DNA from 4 places in the Streptomyces sp. NPDC039609 genome. Region 3 is predicted to be linked to each of the others. Evidence: riboswitches for the same ligand, from Rfam matches in the RefSeq annotation. Region 3 holds a riboswitch; each other region holds the start of a gene.

Region 1 (3,753 bases), on a different contig from region 3:
TGTACTCGCTGATGCTGGGCCTGCTGGCGCTGCTCGGCTTCATGGCGATCGCCGCCGGCGTGAAGGTGACCAACGGTCAGCTCGCGATCCCGCAGCTGTTCGAGAACATGTTCCCCGACTGGTTCGCCGGCGTGGCCTTCGCCGCCATCGGCATCGGCGCGCTGGTGCCGGCCGCGATCATGTCGATCGCCGCCGCCAACCTCTTCACCCGCAACATCTACAAGGACTTCCTGAAGCCGGACGCCACGCCGGAGCAGGAGACCAAGGTGTCCAAGCTGGTGTCGCTCCTGGTGAAGGTCGGCGCGCTCGCCTTCGTCCTCACCATGGACAAGACGGTGGCGATCAACTTCCAGCTGCTCGGTGGCATCTGGATCCTGCAGACCCTCCCGGCGCTGGTCGGCGGTCTGTTCACCCGCTGGTTCCACCGCTGGGCGCTGCTCGCCGGCTGGGCCGTCGGCATGGTCTACGGCACGGCGGCGGCGTACGGCGTGGCCAGCCCGACCCAGAAGCACTTCGGCGGCTCGTCCGCCGAGATCCCGGGCATCGGCGAGATCGGCTACATCGGCCTCACCGCCTTCGTGATCAACGTGATCGTCACCGTCGTCCTCACCTTCGTCCTGAAGGCCGTCAAAGCCCCCGAGGGCGTCGACGAGACGTCTCCGTCGGACTACACGGCGGACGCGGGCGACTCGGGCGTGAAGCCGCTGCCCAAGGTCGGCGCCGGTCACTGACCGTTCCGGTCCGCGCGAGGGCCCGGGGTCTCCGAGAGGAGACCCCGGGCCCTTCGCCGTGTCCCCGAGGCAGACTTCACCCCATGGACTTCACCATCAGGGCGGTACGGCCCGAGGAGTACGAGGCCCTCGGCGAGGTCACCGCGCGCGCCTTTCTCGACGACGGACACCTCGACTTCGGCGAGGACGACTCCTATCTGCATGTGCTGCGGGACGTGGCCAGGCGGGACGCCGAGGCGGAGGTACTGGTGGCGGTGGACCGCGCCGGGACGGTGCTCGGCGGCGTGACCTTCGCCATGGGCGGCGGGGAGTGGGCCGACATCGCGGGCGAGGGCGAGGCCGAGTTCCGGATGCTCGCCGTGGCGAAGGGCGCGCGGGGCCGGGGTGTCGGCGAGGCGCTCGTACGGTTCTGTGTGGAGCGGGCCAGGGAGACCCCGGGATGCCGGCGACTGGTGCTCTCCACCCAGTCGACCATGGCCTCCGCGCACCGGATCTACGAGCGGATGGGCTTCGTCCGTACCCCAGAACGGGACTGGAAACCGCTCGCCGACATGGATCCCCTGTACACGTACGGCCTGGAGCTCTGAGCCGCCAACGACACAACATGTGGGGGGTGCTTCGAGGAGCGCCCCCCACATGTATGCTCATGCTCGCTGTCCTCGCAGGGGAATCCGGTGCAAATCCGGAACTGTCCCGCAACGGTGTGGTTTCTGTGTGCTTGCACGCCGGCCGAGTCCGAAGACCTGCGGACAGCGCGCCCGGTCCTTCCGTTCCGGGTGCACAGACGTCCGGGCCTCGCGGAGTGGGCCGCGGCGCGGCGCTGCCCTGCGTACGGGCGCGCCGCCGCCCGCCTTCCCCCGCCGGCCCCGAGCCGAGCGAGGGAGAGCCCCCACGTGACCATCGCGCCCGCCGATCCGGCCGCAGCGATCGAGAGCGACGGACCCGGGACCGTACTTCTGCGGACCCTGACCGACCTCACCGCCGATCTCCCCGACACCGACCCCGGCAAGGTCGCCGCCGCCGCGCTGCGTGGCCGCAACGCCGGTTCGGACGAGGCCGAGCTGCGCGAGCTGGCCACGGAGGCGGCCGCCGGTCTGATCGCCGAGGACCCCGCGTACTCCCGGCTCGCCGCCCGGCTCCTGACCATCACCATCGCCGACGAGGCGGCCGGACAGGGCGCGTACTCCTTCTCCGCCTCGGTCGCCGTCGGTCACCACGAGGGCCTGATCGCCGACCGCACCGCCGAGTTCGTCCGGCTGCACGCCGAGCGGCTCGACACGCTCATCGACGCGGACGCCGACGACCGCTTCGGCTACTTCGGTCTGCGCACCCTCTTCTCCCGCTACCTGCTGCGCCACCCGATCACCCGCAAGGTGATCGAGACCCCGCAGCACTTCATGCTGCGCGTCGCCTGCGGCCTGGCCGAGGACGACTCCACCCGCGCGCTGGACGAGGTCGCGGCGCTGTACGGGATGATGAGCCGGCTCGACTACCTGCCCTCCTCCCCCACGCTCTTCAACTCCGGCACCCGCCACCCGCAGATGTCCTCCTGCTATCTGCTGGACTCCCCGCTGGACGAGCTGGACTCGATCTACGACCGCTACCACCAGGTCGCGCGTCTGTCGAAGCACGCCGGCGGCATCGGGCTCTCGTACTCCCGCATCCGCGCCCGCGGTTCGCTGATCCGCGGCACCAACGGGCACTCCAACGGCATCGTGCCGTTCCTGAAGACGCTCGACGCCTCCGTCGCCGCCGTGAACCAGGGCGGCCGGCGCAAGGGCGCGGCCGCGGTCTACCTGGAGACCTGGCACGCGGACATCGAGGAGTTCCTGGAGCTGCGCGACAACACCGGTGAGGACGCCCGGCGTACGCACAACCTGAACCTCGCGCACTGGATCCCGGACGAGTTCATGCGCCGGGTCAACGCGGACGCCGACTGGTCGCTGTTCTCCCCGGCCGACGTGCCCGAGCTGGTCGACCTGTGGGGCGAGGAGTTCGACGCCGCGTACCGGGCCGCCGAGGCGAAGGGCCTGGCCCGCAAGACCATGCCGGCCCGTGACCTGTACGGCCGGATGATGCGGACCCTGGCCCAGACCGGCAACGGCTGGATGACGTTCAAGGACGCCTCGAACCGTACGGCCAACCAGACGGCCGAGCCGGGCCACACGGTCCACTCCTCCAACCTCTGCACGGAGATCCTGGAGGTCACGGACGACGGGGAGACGGCCGTCTGCAACCTGGGCTCGGTCAACCTCGGCGCCTTCGTCCTGAACGGCTCCATCGACTGGGAGCGGCTCGACGCGACCGTCCGTACGGCCGTCACGTTCCTCGACCGGGTCGTGGACATCAACTTCTACCCGACCGAGCAGGCCGGCAACTCCAACGCCCGCTGGCGCCCGGTGGGCCTGGGCGCGATGGGTCTCCAGGACGTCTTCTTCCAGCTGAAGCTGCCGTTCGACTCCCCCGAGGCACGCGCGCTGTCCACCCGTATCGCCGAGCGGATCATGCTCGCCGCGTACGAGGCGTCCGCCGACCTCGCCGAGCGCAACGGGCCGCTGCCGGCCTGGGACAAGACCCGCACGGCGCGCGGTGTGCTGCACCCCGACCACTACGACGTCGAGCTCAACTGGCCCGAGCGCTGGGCCGCGCTGCGCGAGCGGATCGCCGCCGTCGGGATGCGCAACAGCCTCCTCCTCGCCATCGCGCCGACAGCGACCATCGCCTCGATCGCGGGCGTGTACGAGTGCATCGAGCCGCAGGTCTCCAACCTGTTCAAGCGCGAGACGCTCTCCGGCGAGTTCCTCCAGGTCAACTCGTACCTGGTCGACGAGCTGAAGAAGCTCGGCGTGTGGGACGCGCAGACCCGTGAGGCGCTGCGCGAGTCCAACGGCTCGGTGGCAGGCTTCACCTGGGTCCCGGCCGAGGTCCGCGAGCTGTACCGCACGGCGTGGGAGATCCCGCAGCGCGGCCTGATCGACATGGCGGCGGCCCGTACGCCGTTCCTGGACCAGTCGCAGTCCCT
Region 2 (3,753 bases), on a different contig from region 3:
GAAGCCGCCGTCCTCGGCGCGCGCCGCGATCCAGCGGTAGGCGGCCAGATAGTGGTGGGACGGCGGGAGATCGGGGTCGTGATAGATCGCGATCGGGTTCTCGCCGAAGCCGCGCGGCGGCTGGATGAGGATCAGCAGGTTCCCGCGCCGCAGGGCGGCGAGGACGATGTCACCCTCGGGGTTACGGGACCGGTCCAGGAACATCTCGCCGGGCGCCGGGCCCCAGTGCTCCTCGACCGCCTCGCGCAGCTCGGCCGGGAGCTGCGCGTACCAGCGCTTGTAGTCGGCCGCCGGGATGCGAACCGGGTTCTTCGCCAGCTGCTCCTCGGTGAGCCAGTCCTGGTCGTGGCCGCCGGCCTCGATCAGGGCGTAGATCAGCTCGTCGCCGTCGCCGGAGACCAGGCCGGGGATCTCCTCGACCGGACCGAAGTCGTAGCCCTCCTCCCGCAGGCGCCGCAGCAGCGCGACGGCGGAGGCGGGGGTGTCGAGGCCGACCGCGTTGCCGATCCGGGAGTGCTTCGTCGGGTACGCGGAGAGGACGAGCGCAAGCTTCTTCTCGGCGTTCGGGATATGGCGCAGACGGGCGTGGCGGACCGCGATCCCGGCGACGCGGGCCGCGCGCTCGGTGTCGGCGACGTAGGCGGGCAGCCCGTCCTCGTCGATCTCCTTGAAGGAGAACGGGACGGTGATGAGCCGGCCGTCGAACTCGGGGACGGCGACCTGGCTCGCGGCGTCCAGCGGGGAGAGACCCTCGTCGTTCTCCTCCCAGGCCGAGCGCGAGCCGGTGAGGCAGAGCGCCTGGAGGATCGGTACGTCGAGGGCGGCGAGCGCGCCCGCGTCCCAGGCCTCCTCGTCGCCGCCGGCCTGCGCCTCGGCGGGCTTGGTGCCGCCGGCCGCGAGGACGGTGGTGATGATCGCGTCGGCGCCCCGCAGGCGGTCGAGCAGCTCCGGCTCGGGGGCGCGCAGGGACGCGACGTACAGCGGCAGGGCCTGGGCACCGGCGTCCTCGATGGCCTCGCAGAGGGTGCCGATGAAGGCGGTGTTCCCGCTCATGTGGTGGGCGCGGTAGTAGAGCACGGCGACCGTCGGGCCGTCGGTCGTCCGGGGCGTGCGCTCCAGCGGGCCCCAGGTCGGCGCGGCGGCCGGGGCGTCGAAGCCGTGGCCGGTGAGCAGCACGGTGTCGGAGAGGAAGCGGGCCAGCTGCTCCAGGTTGGCCGGGCCGCCGTGCGCGAGGTAGGCGTGGGCCTCGGTGGCGACACCGACCGGGACGGTGGAGGTCTCCATGAGCTGGGCGTCGGGGGCCTGTTCGCCGGAGAGTACGACCAGCGGCTTCTCCGCCGCACGCAGGGCCTGCAGGCCCTCCTCCCAGGCGCGCAGACCGCCGAGAAGACGGACGACGACGAGGTCGGAGCCGTCGAGGAGCCCGGGCAGGTCGTCCAGGGCGAGGCGGGAGGGGTTGGCGAACCGGTACTCGACGGGGCCGCCGGCCGCGCGGGCGCTGAGCAGGTCGGTGTCGGAGTGCGACAGCAACAGAATTCGCATGCGTGCGCAGGCCTTCCTCGGGGTTGTCCGCGCCCCGGGTGGTCGTATGGACGGCGGGAGTTCCTGACTCACCCGGCCGCTGGTGCGACCTGGCTCACAGTGGCGGGACCGCGCCGGATTCTCACCGGGCTTCCTCCCCGGGGTCCTGGGACCCCATGCCGTCTGCATAGTAGATCGTGCTCACGACGGGCAGGGGTCGTCCCCAGGGGTCGCCCCGATCCACGTGGGTATGCTCGCCGCCATGCCGCCCACCCCGCCCACAACGCCCAACCGGGGCGAACCTCTCATACGGGACCGTGGCGATGCCTGCCCCGGCGCGCTGCGCCTGCACCCCGCCGACGACGGCGGCCTGGCCCGACTGCGCCTGCCCGCAGGCTTGTTGACGTCTCGCCAGGTCCAGGTCCTGGCGTCGGCGGCGGAGTCGCTGGGCGACGGCCGGGTCACGGTCACATCCCGGGGGAACGTGGAGCTGCGCGGCCTCGGCGAGGGCTGCGGGGTCGATCTGGCGGAGCGGCTGACGGAGGCGGGCCTGCTGCCCTCGGCCACCCACGAACGCGTCCGCAACATCGTCGCCTCCCCGACCGCGGGACTGGACGGACTCGGCCACGCGGACGTGCAGTTGTGGGCCCGTGAGCTGGACACCCTGCTCTGCGCGACCCCCTGGACGGCGGCCCTCTCGGGCCGCTTCCTCTTCGTCCTGGACGACGGCCGCGGAGACGTGGCGGGGCTGGGCGGAGATGTGACCTTGATCGCAGGAGCGCCGTCGGCGGCCGGCGACCGGTGGACGGGTGGGAGCGCGTCACCCGGCGGGACCGGAGCCTCGGTGGGCGGCAGTCCGTCGCCCGGCGAGACAGACACCTTCGCGACCGGCAGTCCGTCGCCCGGCGGGAGCGGAGCCTCGGTGGGCGAGAGCCCGTCGCCCGGCGAGACAGACGCCCCCGCGGCCGGTCGTCCGTCCCCCGGCGGGACCGGAGCCTCCGCGGCCGGTCGTCCGTCCCCCGGCGGGACCGGAGCCTCCGCGGGCGAGAGCCCGACGCCCGGCGAGACAGACACCTTCGCGGGCGGCTGCGAAGGCCCGGCCCCGCGCGCGGCCGACGCCCTGCTGTACGTCGGCGGGCAGGCGTTCCGCGTCGCGGGCGCCGACGCCCCGCGCGCGGCGCTCGCCGCGACCGACGCGTTCCTGCGGGCCGCACAGGCCGCCGGGAACGGGGCATGGCGTGTAAAGGAGCTGCCGAACGCGGGCGCGCCGGACACGGAGGCCGTCGACGCCGCCGGAGTGACAGCCATGCCGGACACCGGGACTCCCAGCGCCGGAACAGCCGCCGCGCCGGATGCCGGAACCTGCCTCCTCGACCTCGCCGCCGCGCTCGCACGGGCCGGGGTCGACGCCCGGCCCGTCGTCCCCGCGCCGCCGCTGCCGCACGGCGCGCCGCCCGCGCCCGGGCCCCTCGGCGGGAACGCACTGCACGTGCTCGCGCCGCTCGGACGGCTGACGGCCACCCAGCTGCGGGCGCTGCTGCCCGCCGACGAGGTGCGGCTCACGCCCTGGCGCGGGGCCGTCGTCGTCGGGGCCTCCCGAACGCGGCTGCCCGAGCTGGAGGCAGCCGGGCTGATCACCGACCCCCAATCCCCCTGGGTCGGCGTCGGCGCCTGCACCGGGCGCCCCGGCTGCGCCAAGTCCCTCGCCGACGTCCGGGCGGACGCCGTACCCGGCACTCCGGGCCTCCCCGTCCACTTCTCGGGGTGCGAGCGCCGGTGCGGCCACCCCCAAGGCGCCCCCGGCAGCTGGGTCGACGTCCTCGCCACCGCCGAGGGCACCTACCTCGTGGACGGCCGCCCCACCCCCCGTACCTCCCTGACCGAAGCAGTCGCAACGGCCCGCACAACGAGATGAGCGAGAACGACACGATGTTCGCCTACGAGAAGGACGGCGCGGAGATCTACCGCCAGTCCTTTGCCACGATCCGCGCCGAGGCGGACCTCGCCGATCTGCCCGCCGACGTCGCCACGGTCGTGGTCCGCATGATCCACGCCTGCGGCATGACCGACCTCGTCCGCGACCTCGCCTACTCGCCGCAGGTCGTCTCCCGCGCCCGCGCCGCCCTGCGCGCCGGCGCACCGATCCTGTGCGACGCGCAGATGGTCGCGAGCGGAGTGACCCGCAAGCGGCTGCCCGCCGACAACGACGTGGTCTGCACCCTCTCCGACCCC
Region 3 (3,753 bases):
GGGGCCCGGGATGTTGGCGGCCGCTTGCCCCGGGGAGATCTTCACGTCGCCCGTGCCCGATCAGATGGTGCGGGCCGCCGCCGCGGTCGACAGCGGGGCCGGGGTCCTGTTCGTCGTCAAGAACTACACCGGGGACGTCCTCAACTTCGAGATGGCGGCCGAGCTCGCCGAGGACGAGGGGATCCAGATCGCCAAGGTTCTCGTCAACGACGACGTGGCGGTGACGGACAGTCTGTACACGGCCGGGCGGCGCGGGACCGGGGCCACCTTGTTCGTGGAGAAGATCGCCGGGGCCGCGGCCGAGGAGGGCGCGCCGCTGGAGCGGGTGGAGGCGATCGCGCGGCGGGTGAACGAGCGGTCGCGGAGCTTCGGTGTCGCGCTGAGCGCCTGCACCACGCCCGCCAAGGGCAGTCCCACCTTTGATCTGCCCACCGGTGAGCTGGAGTTGGGCATCGGGATCCATGGCGAGCCCGGGCGTGAGCGGCGGTCGATGATGACCTCGCGGGAGATCGCGGACTTCGCCGTCGATGCCGTGCTGGACGATCTGCGGCCGTCCGGGCCGGTCCTCGCCCTGGTGAACGGCATGGGCGCCACCCCGTTGCTCGAACTGTACGGCTTCAACGCCGAGGTTCAACGAGTCCTGACCGAACGTGCGGTGCCGGTCGCCCGCACCCTGGTCGGGAACTACGTCACCTCCCTCGACATGGCCGGCTGTTCGGTGACTTTGTGCGAGGCCGACGAAGAGATACTGCGACTGTGGGACGCGCCCGTGCAGACGCCCGCCCTGCGCTGGGGCCGGTGAGCGGAGTGTCCGAAGTCGACGAGTTCGACGCCGCGTTCTTCCTGCGCTGGCTGACCATCGCCGCGGCCGCCGTCGAACGCGAGGCCGATCGCCTCACCGAGCTCGACTCGGCGATCGGCGACGCCGACCACGGGGCCAATCTGAAGCGGGGGTTCGGCGCCGTGACGGATGCGCTGGAGAAGGATCCGCCCACGACGCCGGGCGCCGTACTCGCCGCTGCCGGGCGCCAGTTGATCTCCACCGTCGGCGGCGCGTCCGGGCCGCTGTACGGGACGCTGCTGCGCCGGACGGGCAAGAGTCTCGGCGAGGCTGCGGCGGTGACGCGACAGGAGCTGGCGGTGGCGCTCACCGCGGGAGTCGCTGCGGTCGCCCAGCTCGGCGGTGCGCAGGTCGGTGACAAGACGATGCTGGACGCCCTCGTTCCGGCAACCGAGGGGCTCGGCGAGTCCTTCGCGGCCGCCCTGGACGCGGCCGAGCGGGGCGCCCTCGCGACCGTACCCCTCCAGGCGCGCAAGGGCAGGGCGAGCTATCTGGGCGAGCGCTCCATCGGGCACCAGGACCCCGGGGCCACCTCGTCCGCGCTGCTGATCGCCGCCCTCGCCGAGGCGGCGGCCGAGTGACCGCGCAGGTCGGAATCGTCCTCGTCTCGCACAGCGCGGAGGTGGCCGACGCCGTCGTCGCACTGGCCCAGGGTCTCGCGGGCGGCGGAGCGACCGCGCCGATCGCCCCCGCGGGCGGCAGACCGGACGGCGGCCTCGGCACCAGCTCCCAGCTGATCGTCGGGGCGGCGCAGGAGGTCGACCGGGGTGCCGGTGTGGCGCTGCTCGTCGATCTCGGCAGCGCCGTGCTCACGGTCAAAGCGCTCCTCGCCGAGGAGGACGAGCTGCCGGAGGGGGCACGGCTCGTGGACGCCCCGTTCGTCGAGGGCGCCGTCGCCGCCCTCGTCACGGCGAGCGCGGGCGGGGATCTGGACGCCGTGGTGGCCGCGGCCTCGGAGGCCTACACGTATCGAAAGGAGTGAGAGGGGGGCGCGCGCGAGATCTGTCACACACCGTCCGGAAGGGCCTCCGTGTTGTGATGTACCTGGTCAACCCACTACTGTCACAGCGCCTTGGTGTACGGGAAACCGGTGCGGTACCGGTGCGGCCCTCGCCACTGTGATCGGGAAGTCCGGCTCCATCCCTCCGGGGAAGCCACTGGACCACCGCGGGAGACCGCGGCGGTTTGGGAAGGCGGAGTCGCGGCGGCATGACCCGTCAGCCAGGAGACCGGCCAAGGTGCGTTGTCCATCCACGAGGTGCTGGAGAGGGTCTCCCAACCATGCATATAGCCGAGGGGTATCTGCCCCCTGTGCACGCGGCCGCCTGGGGCGTCGCGTCCGCTCCCTTCGTTGTCCACGGTGTTCGCGCGCTGACCCGTGAGGTCAAGGCCAACCCCGAGTCCACCCTGCTGCTCGGTGCGTCCGGTGCGTTCACATTCGTCCTGTCCGCGCTCAAGATTCCGTCGGTGACGGGCAGTTGCTCGCACCCCACCGGTACGGGGCTCGGCGCGATCCTGTTCCGGCCGCCCGTGATGGCGGTCCTGGGCACGATCACGCTGCTCTTCCAGGCGTTGCTGCTCGCCCACGGCGGGCTCACGACGCTCGGTGCCAACGTCTTCTCGATGGCCATCGTCGGCCCATGGGCCGGCTTCGGTACGTACTGGCTGCTGCGCCGGTCCAACGTGCCGCTGATGGTGAGCGTGTTCTTCGGCGCGTTCGTCGCCGACATCTCCACCTACTGCGTCACCAGCGTGCAGCTCGCGCTGGCCTTCCCGGACCCGGGCAGCGGTGTGCTCGGCGCGCTGGCCAAGTTCGGGGGGATCTTCGCCGTGACCCAGCTCCCGCTCGCCGTCAGCGAGGGGCTGCTCACGGTGCTCGTGATGCGGCTGCTCACGCAGTCCAGCAAGGGGGACCTGACCCGCCTCGGCGTCCTGCTCCCGTCCCGGAAGAAGAACGAGAACGCGGAGGCGAGCGCCTGATGAGCCGGAACGCGAAGATCAACACCCTGCTGCTGCTCGTCGTCGCGGCTCTGGCGGTGTTCCCGCTGGTGCTCGGGCTCGGCGACCACAAGGAGGAGCCGTTCACCGGGGCCGACGCCGAGGCGGAGACGGCGATCACGGAGATCGCTCCCGACTACGAGCCGTGGTTCAGCCCGCTGTACGAGCCGCCGTCCGGCGAGGTCGAGTCGGCGCTGTTCTCGCTCCAGGCGGCGCTCGGCGCCGGCGTGCTGGCGTACTACTTCGGCGTGCACAGGGGCCGCAAGCAGGGTGAGGCCCGTGCCGAGGCGAAGGCGCTGCGGTCGGCGTCCGGCGACGAGTAGGCGCCGATGCTGCCGATCGACGCGGCGGCGCACAGCAGTCGCTGGCGCCGCCGTCACCCCTGCGAGAAAGCGGTGCTCGGGTTCGGTCTGACGCTCTGCGCGGTCTGTCTGCCGCCCTGGCCGGGCGCCGTGCTCGTCGCGGCGGCCACGCTCACCGTGCTCCTCGGTCCTGCCGGGGTGCCGGGGCGCCAGCTGTGGCGGGCGTTCCGGATCCCGCTGGGGTTCTGTGTGACGGGCGCGATCCCGCTCCTGTTCGAGGTCGGTGGTGCACGGGGGCTCGTCGCCCTCGCGCCGGACGGACCGGTGCACGCGGGCGAGTTGCTGTTGCGTACCTCGGCCGCGTCCCTGGGCGTGCTGCTGTTCGCGTTCACCACGCCCGTCTCGGACGTGCTGCCGCGTCTCGTACGGGCCGGGGTGCCGGCTCCCGTGGTGGACGTGGCGCTCGTGATGTACCGGATCAGCTTCCTGCTCCTGGACGCCATATCCAAGATCCGGCAGGCGCAGGCGGCGCGGCTCGGGCTCACCACGCGGGCGGCGACGTGGCGCTCCCTCGCGGGGCTCGGTGCGACCGCGTTCGTGCGCGCCTTCGAC
Region 4 (3,753 bases), 240 kb from region 3:
AGGCCGACGAATCCGATGGCGCCCGCCGAGCTGACCAGCGCGGCGGTGAGCAGCGCGGTGGCGCACAGCAGGACGAGCCGGGTGCGGACGACCCGTACGCCGAGGGTGGCCGCCGCGTCCTGCCCGAACGCGAAGGCGTCGAGGGTACGGGCATGGCCGAGGCAGACGGCCAGGGTGAGCGCGAGAACGGCGAGGCAGAGCCATACGTCGCTCCAGCCGGCGCCGCTGAGCGAGCCGAGCAACCAGAACAGCACCCCGCGGGTCGTCTCGGCGTCTGCGGAGGTGACGACGACGAAGGAGGTGAGGGCGGAGAACAGCTGCATCGACGCGACGCCGGAGAGGACGACCCGGTCGGTCGTGCCGCCGAGCGTGTGGCTGAGCAGAAGCATCGCGGCGAAGGAGCACACGGCGCCCGCGAAGGCTCCGGCGGATATCGAGAGCGCTCCCCCGCCGACGCCTAGAACGACCACGACGACCGCTCCGGTCGAGGCACCGGAGGAGACGCCGAGGACGAAGGGGTCGGCCAGCGGATTGCGCAGCAGGGACTGCATCACGGCGCCGCAGAGGGCGAGGCCGGCGCCGCACACGGCGGCGAGGAGGGTGCGGGGCAGCCGCAGGTTCCAGATGATGCCGTCCCGGATCGGGCCGATCCCGGAAGGGTCGCCGCCGAAGTGGGAGGCGACGACGGACGCCACGTCGCCGACGCCGATGTCCGCCGGTCCGATGGTGATCGCCACGGCCAGGGAGAGGACGAGTGCCGTGCAGCCGGCCGCGATGCGCAGCAGGGCGGCGGTCACTTCGTGAGGCCGTGCGCGCGCAGGGCGGCGGCGACCTGTTCGATGCCCTCGACGGTGCGGATGGTCGGGTTCATGGCCTGTCCGCTGAGGAGCACGTACCGCTTGTGGCGTACCGCGTCCATGTTCTTGGTGACCGGGTCGGACTCCAGGAACTCGATCTTCTTGGCGGCGCTCTCCCCGGACTGTGCCTTGCGGGTGAGGTCGCCGATCACCAGGAGATCGGGGTTCCGGTCGGCGACCGACTCCCAGCCGATCTGGGGCCATTCCTCGGTGGTGTCGTCGAAGACGTTCTTGGTGCCGGTCTCCCGGGTGATGACGCCGGGGGCTCCGCAACATCCCGCCATGTAGGGGGACTTGGCGTCGGAGAACCAGTAGAGGACGCTGACGTCGGCGACATCGAGTCCTGCGGTGGCCTTCGCCACCCGGTCCTTGAGCCGGGCGACGAGCTGTTCGCCGCGCTCCTCGACGCCGAACACCCGTGCCAGGTCGCGGACTTCGCCGTAGACGGTGTCCATGGCGAGCGGCGTGGTGCGCTTGCCGTCGCCTCCACCGCTGTTGTCCTTGCCCACGCAGTCGGACGGGGAGAGGTAGGTGGCGACGCCGAGCTGCTCGAACTGCTCGCGGGTGGCGACGCCGCCCTTGCCGAGGGTGGAGCCGAAGGAGGCGGCGACGAAGTCGGGTTCGGTGTCCAGCACCTTCTCGAAGGAGGGGTTGTTCTCCGCCAGCCTCGGGACGTCGGAGGCGGCCTTCTCCAGCCCCTTCATCACCGGGTCGGTCCAGGTGGCGGTCCCCACCATCCGGTCCTGGAGACCGAGGGACAGCATGATCTCGGTGGTGCCCTGGTTCAGGGAGACGGCCCGGCGCGGCCCGCCGGGCGGGAGCTTCACGGAGCGGCCGCAGTTCTCGAGCGTCCGCGCGGAGGCGGACGGCGCGGACCCCGTCCCGTCGCCGGCGCCGCCGCAGCCGGTGAGGAGCAGGGCCCCGGACGCGAGCAGGGCGAAGGGAAGGGGGGTGCGGGCGAGAGGCACGGTGCATCCTCGGCGTAGAGGGCCCATGCGCGGGGCCCGTTTCGTACGGATCCGCCAGCAGGTCTTCGGACTCGGGGTCATCCGGGCGGGGCGCCTTCCCGGACCGGCTTCCCGGTCCAGTGGCTTCGTGCCCCGCCCGTCGCCCTCACCGCTGCGCGTCAGCTCCGGATTCGCACCGGATTCCCTGACTCGCGTACGTCACGCACGTGAGTTCGACTGGCTACCGCAAGCTACCAGAACGCCGACGGGGCGGCGGTGGGAGGGTGCGCGATCCCTTTCGGGATCTGCCGCACCGCTCCACCGCCGCCCCGTTCACCGGGACCCGGACGGGCCGGACCGCCGAGGTCAGACCACGGGCACCGGGTACGTCGGGTACTCGACGCCGGACACGTGCTGGACGACGCGGATGACCTGGCACGAGTAGCCGAACTCGTTGTCGTACCAGAGGTAGAGGATCGCGTTGTCACCGTCGACCTTGGTGGCACCGGCGTCGACGATCGAGGCGTGACGCGAGCCGACGAAGTCCATGGAGACGGCGTCGGGCGCGGTGGTGAAGTCGATCTGGCGCTTCAGCGGCGAGTGCAGCGAGACGTCACGGAGGTAGTCGAGGACCTCCTCGCGGGTGGTCTCGCGGCCCAGGCGCAGGCTCAGGATCGCGATCGAGACGTCCGGGACGGGGACGCGGATCGAGCTGCCGGTGATCGGCGCCTTGAGGTCCGGCAGCGCCTTGGCGACGGCGGAGGCGGCACCGGTCTCGGTGATGACCATGTTCAGCGGCGCGGAGCGGCCACGACGGTCGGCCTTGTGGTAGTTGTCCAGCAGGTTCTGGTCGTTGGTGAACGAGTGGACGGTCTCCACGTGACCGCGCAGCACGCCGTACTCGTCATCCATCGCCTTGAGCGGCGGGACGATCGCGTTGGTGGTGCAGGAGGCGCAGGAGAGGATGCGCTCGTCCGGCTTCACCGTGTCGTGGTTGACGCCGTGCACGATGTTCGGGACGTCGCCCTTGCCCGGGGCGGTCAGGACGACCTTGTCGATGCCGGGACGCAGGTGCTTCGAGAGCCCTTCGCGGTCGCGCCACTTGCCCGTGTTGTCGATGAGGATGGCGTCCTTGATGCCGTACGCCGTGTAGTCGACCTCGGAGGGGTCGTTGGCGTAGATCACCTTGATCGCGTTGCCGTTGGCGACGATCGTGCTGTTCGCCTCGTCCACGGTGATGGTGCCTTGGAACTGGCCGTGGATGGAGTCGCGGCGCAGCAACGAGGCGCGCTTGACCAGATCCTGGTCACCGCCCCCGCGGACGACGATCGCGCGCAGGCGCAGACCGTTGCCGGAGCCGGCCTTCTCGATGAGCAGGCGGGCGACGAGGCGGCCGATGCGACCGAAGCCGTAGAGGACGACGTCGCGCCCCTCGCGGCACTCGATCTTGTTGGCACCCGTGGCACCGGCGACGGCCTCGGCGGTGAACTGCTCGACCGAGAGACCGCGGTCGTCCGTCTTGTACTCCGCGGCGAGCATGCCGATGTCGATCTGGGAAGGCCCGAGATCCAGCGCGGTGAGCGCCTGCAGGAACGGCAGCGTCTCGGTGACCGACAGCTCCTCACCGTCGATCTGCCGGGCGAACCGGTGGGTCTTCAGGATGCTGACCACCGACTTGTTCACCAGGGAGCGGCTGTGGAGAAGGACGGTGACGTCCCGCTCCCGGTGCAGCTTCCCGATGATCGGGATCATCGACTCCGCGATCTCCTCGCGGATCTTCCAGTTGGTGAACGAGTCGTCATTGACAGTCACAGGTTTATCTTTCGAGCTAGGCGGCGCTCATATGCTAACCCGGCCTTCCTTTGATCGTTCAAGGGGGACCCGAGGGAGACCGAAGGCACACCTCAGGGCAGGCGGAAAAATCCCTTTCGCGTGATTACCTCCCTGTA

The links. Region 3 has a riboswitch for cobalamin ahead of ACZ561_RS02345 (energy-coupling factor ABC transporter permease). Riboswitches for the same ligand answer to the same signal wherever they lie in the genome.
Region 1: linked by a shared signal. The riboswitch ahead of ACZ561_RS31390 (ribonucleoside-diphosphate reductase subunit alpha) and the one ahead of ACZ561_RS02345 (energy-coupling factor ABC transporter permease) in region 3 are both predicted to bind cobalamin.
Region 2: linked by a shared signal. The riboswitch ahead of cobN (cobaltochelatase subunit CobN) and the one ahead of ACZ561_RS02345 (energy-coupling factor ABC transporter permease) in region 3 are both predicted to bind cobalamin.
Region 4: linked by a shared signal. The riboswitch ahead of ACZ561_RS01335 (ABC transporter substrate-binding protein) and the one ahead of ACZ561_RS02345 (energy-coupling factor ABC transporter permease) in region 3 are both predicted to bind cobalamin.

Annotation. Positions count from the first base shown of each region.
Region 1 is NZ_JBVIUJ010000012.1:204,579-208,331, reverse strand. Features, by position in the region: gene mctP (monocarboxylate uptake permease MctP) at 1-731, shown strand, start outside; gene ACZ561_RS31395 (GNAT family N-acetyltransferase) at 815-1,318, shown strand; cobalamin riboswitch at 1,372-1,496, shown strand; gene ACZ561_RS31390 (ribonucleoside-diphosphate reductase subunit alpha) at 1,625-3,753, shown strand, end outside.
Region 2 is NZ_JBVIUJ010000007.1:268,348-272,100, reverse strand. Features, by position in the region: gene cobN (cobaltochelatase subunit CobN) at 1-1,542, opposite strand, end outside; cobalamin riboswitch at 1,578-1,720, opposite strand; gene ACZ561_RS22390 (cobalamin biosynthesis protein CobG) at 1,784-3,436, shown strand; gene ACZ561_RS22385 (precorrin-8X methylmutase) at 3,433-3,753, shown strand, end outside.
Region 3 is NZ_JBVIUJ010000001.1:522,177-525,929, reverse strand. Features, by position in the region: gene dhaK (dihydroxyacetone kinase subunit DhaK) at 1-802, shown strand, start outside; gene dhaL (dihydroxyacetone kinase subunit DhaL) at 799-1,422, shown strand; gene ACZ561_RS02350 (PTS-dependent dihydroxyacetone kinase phosphotransferase subunit DhaM) at 1,419-1,823, shown strand; cobalamin riboswitch at 1,898-2,093, shown strand; gene ACZ561_RS02345 (energy-coupling factor ABC transporter permease) at 2,123-2,821, shown strand; gene ACZ561_RS02340 (energy-coupling factor ABC transporter substrate-binding protein) at 2,821-3,162, shown strand; gene cbiQ (cobalt ECF transporter T component CbiQ) at 3,169-3,753, shown strand, end outside.
Region 4 is NZ_JBVIUJ010000001.1:284,786-288,538, reverse strand. Features, by position in the region: gene ACZ561_RS01340 (FecCD family ABC transporter permease) at 1-797, opposite strand, end outside; gene ACZ561_RS01335 (ABC transporter substrate-binding protein) at 794-1,852, opposite strand; cobalamin riboswitch at 1,865-2,061, opposite strand; gene ACZ561_RS01330 (glyceraldehyde-3-phosphate dehydrogenase) at 2,171-3,616, opposite strand.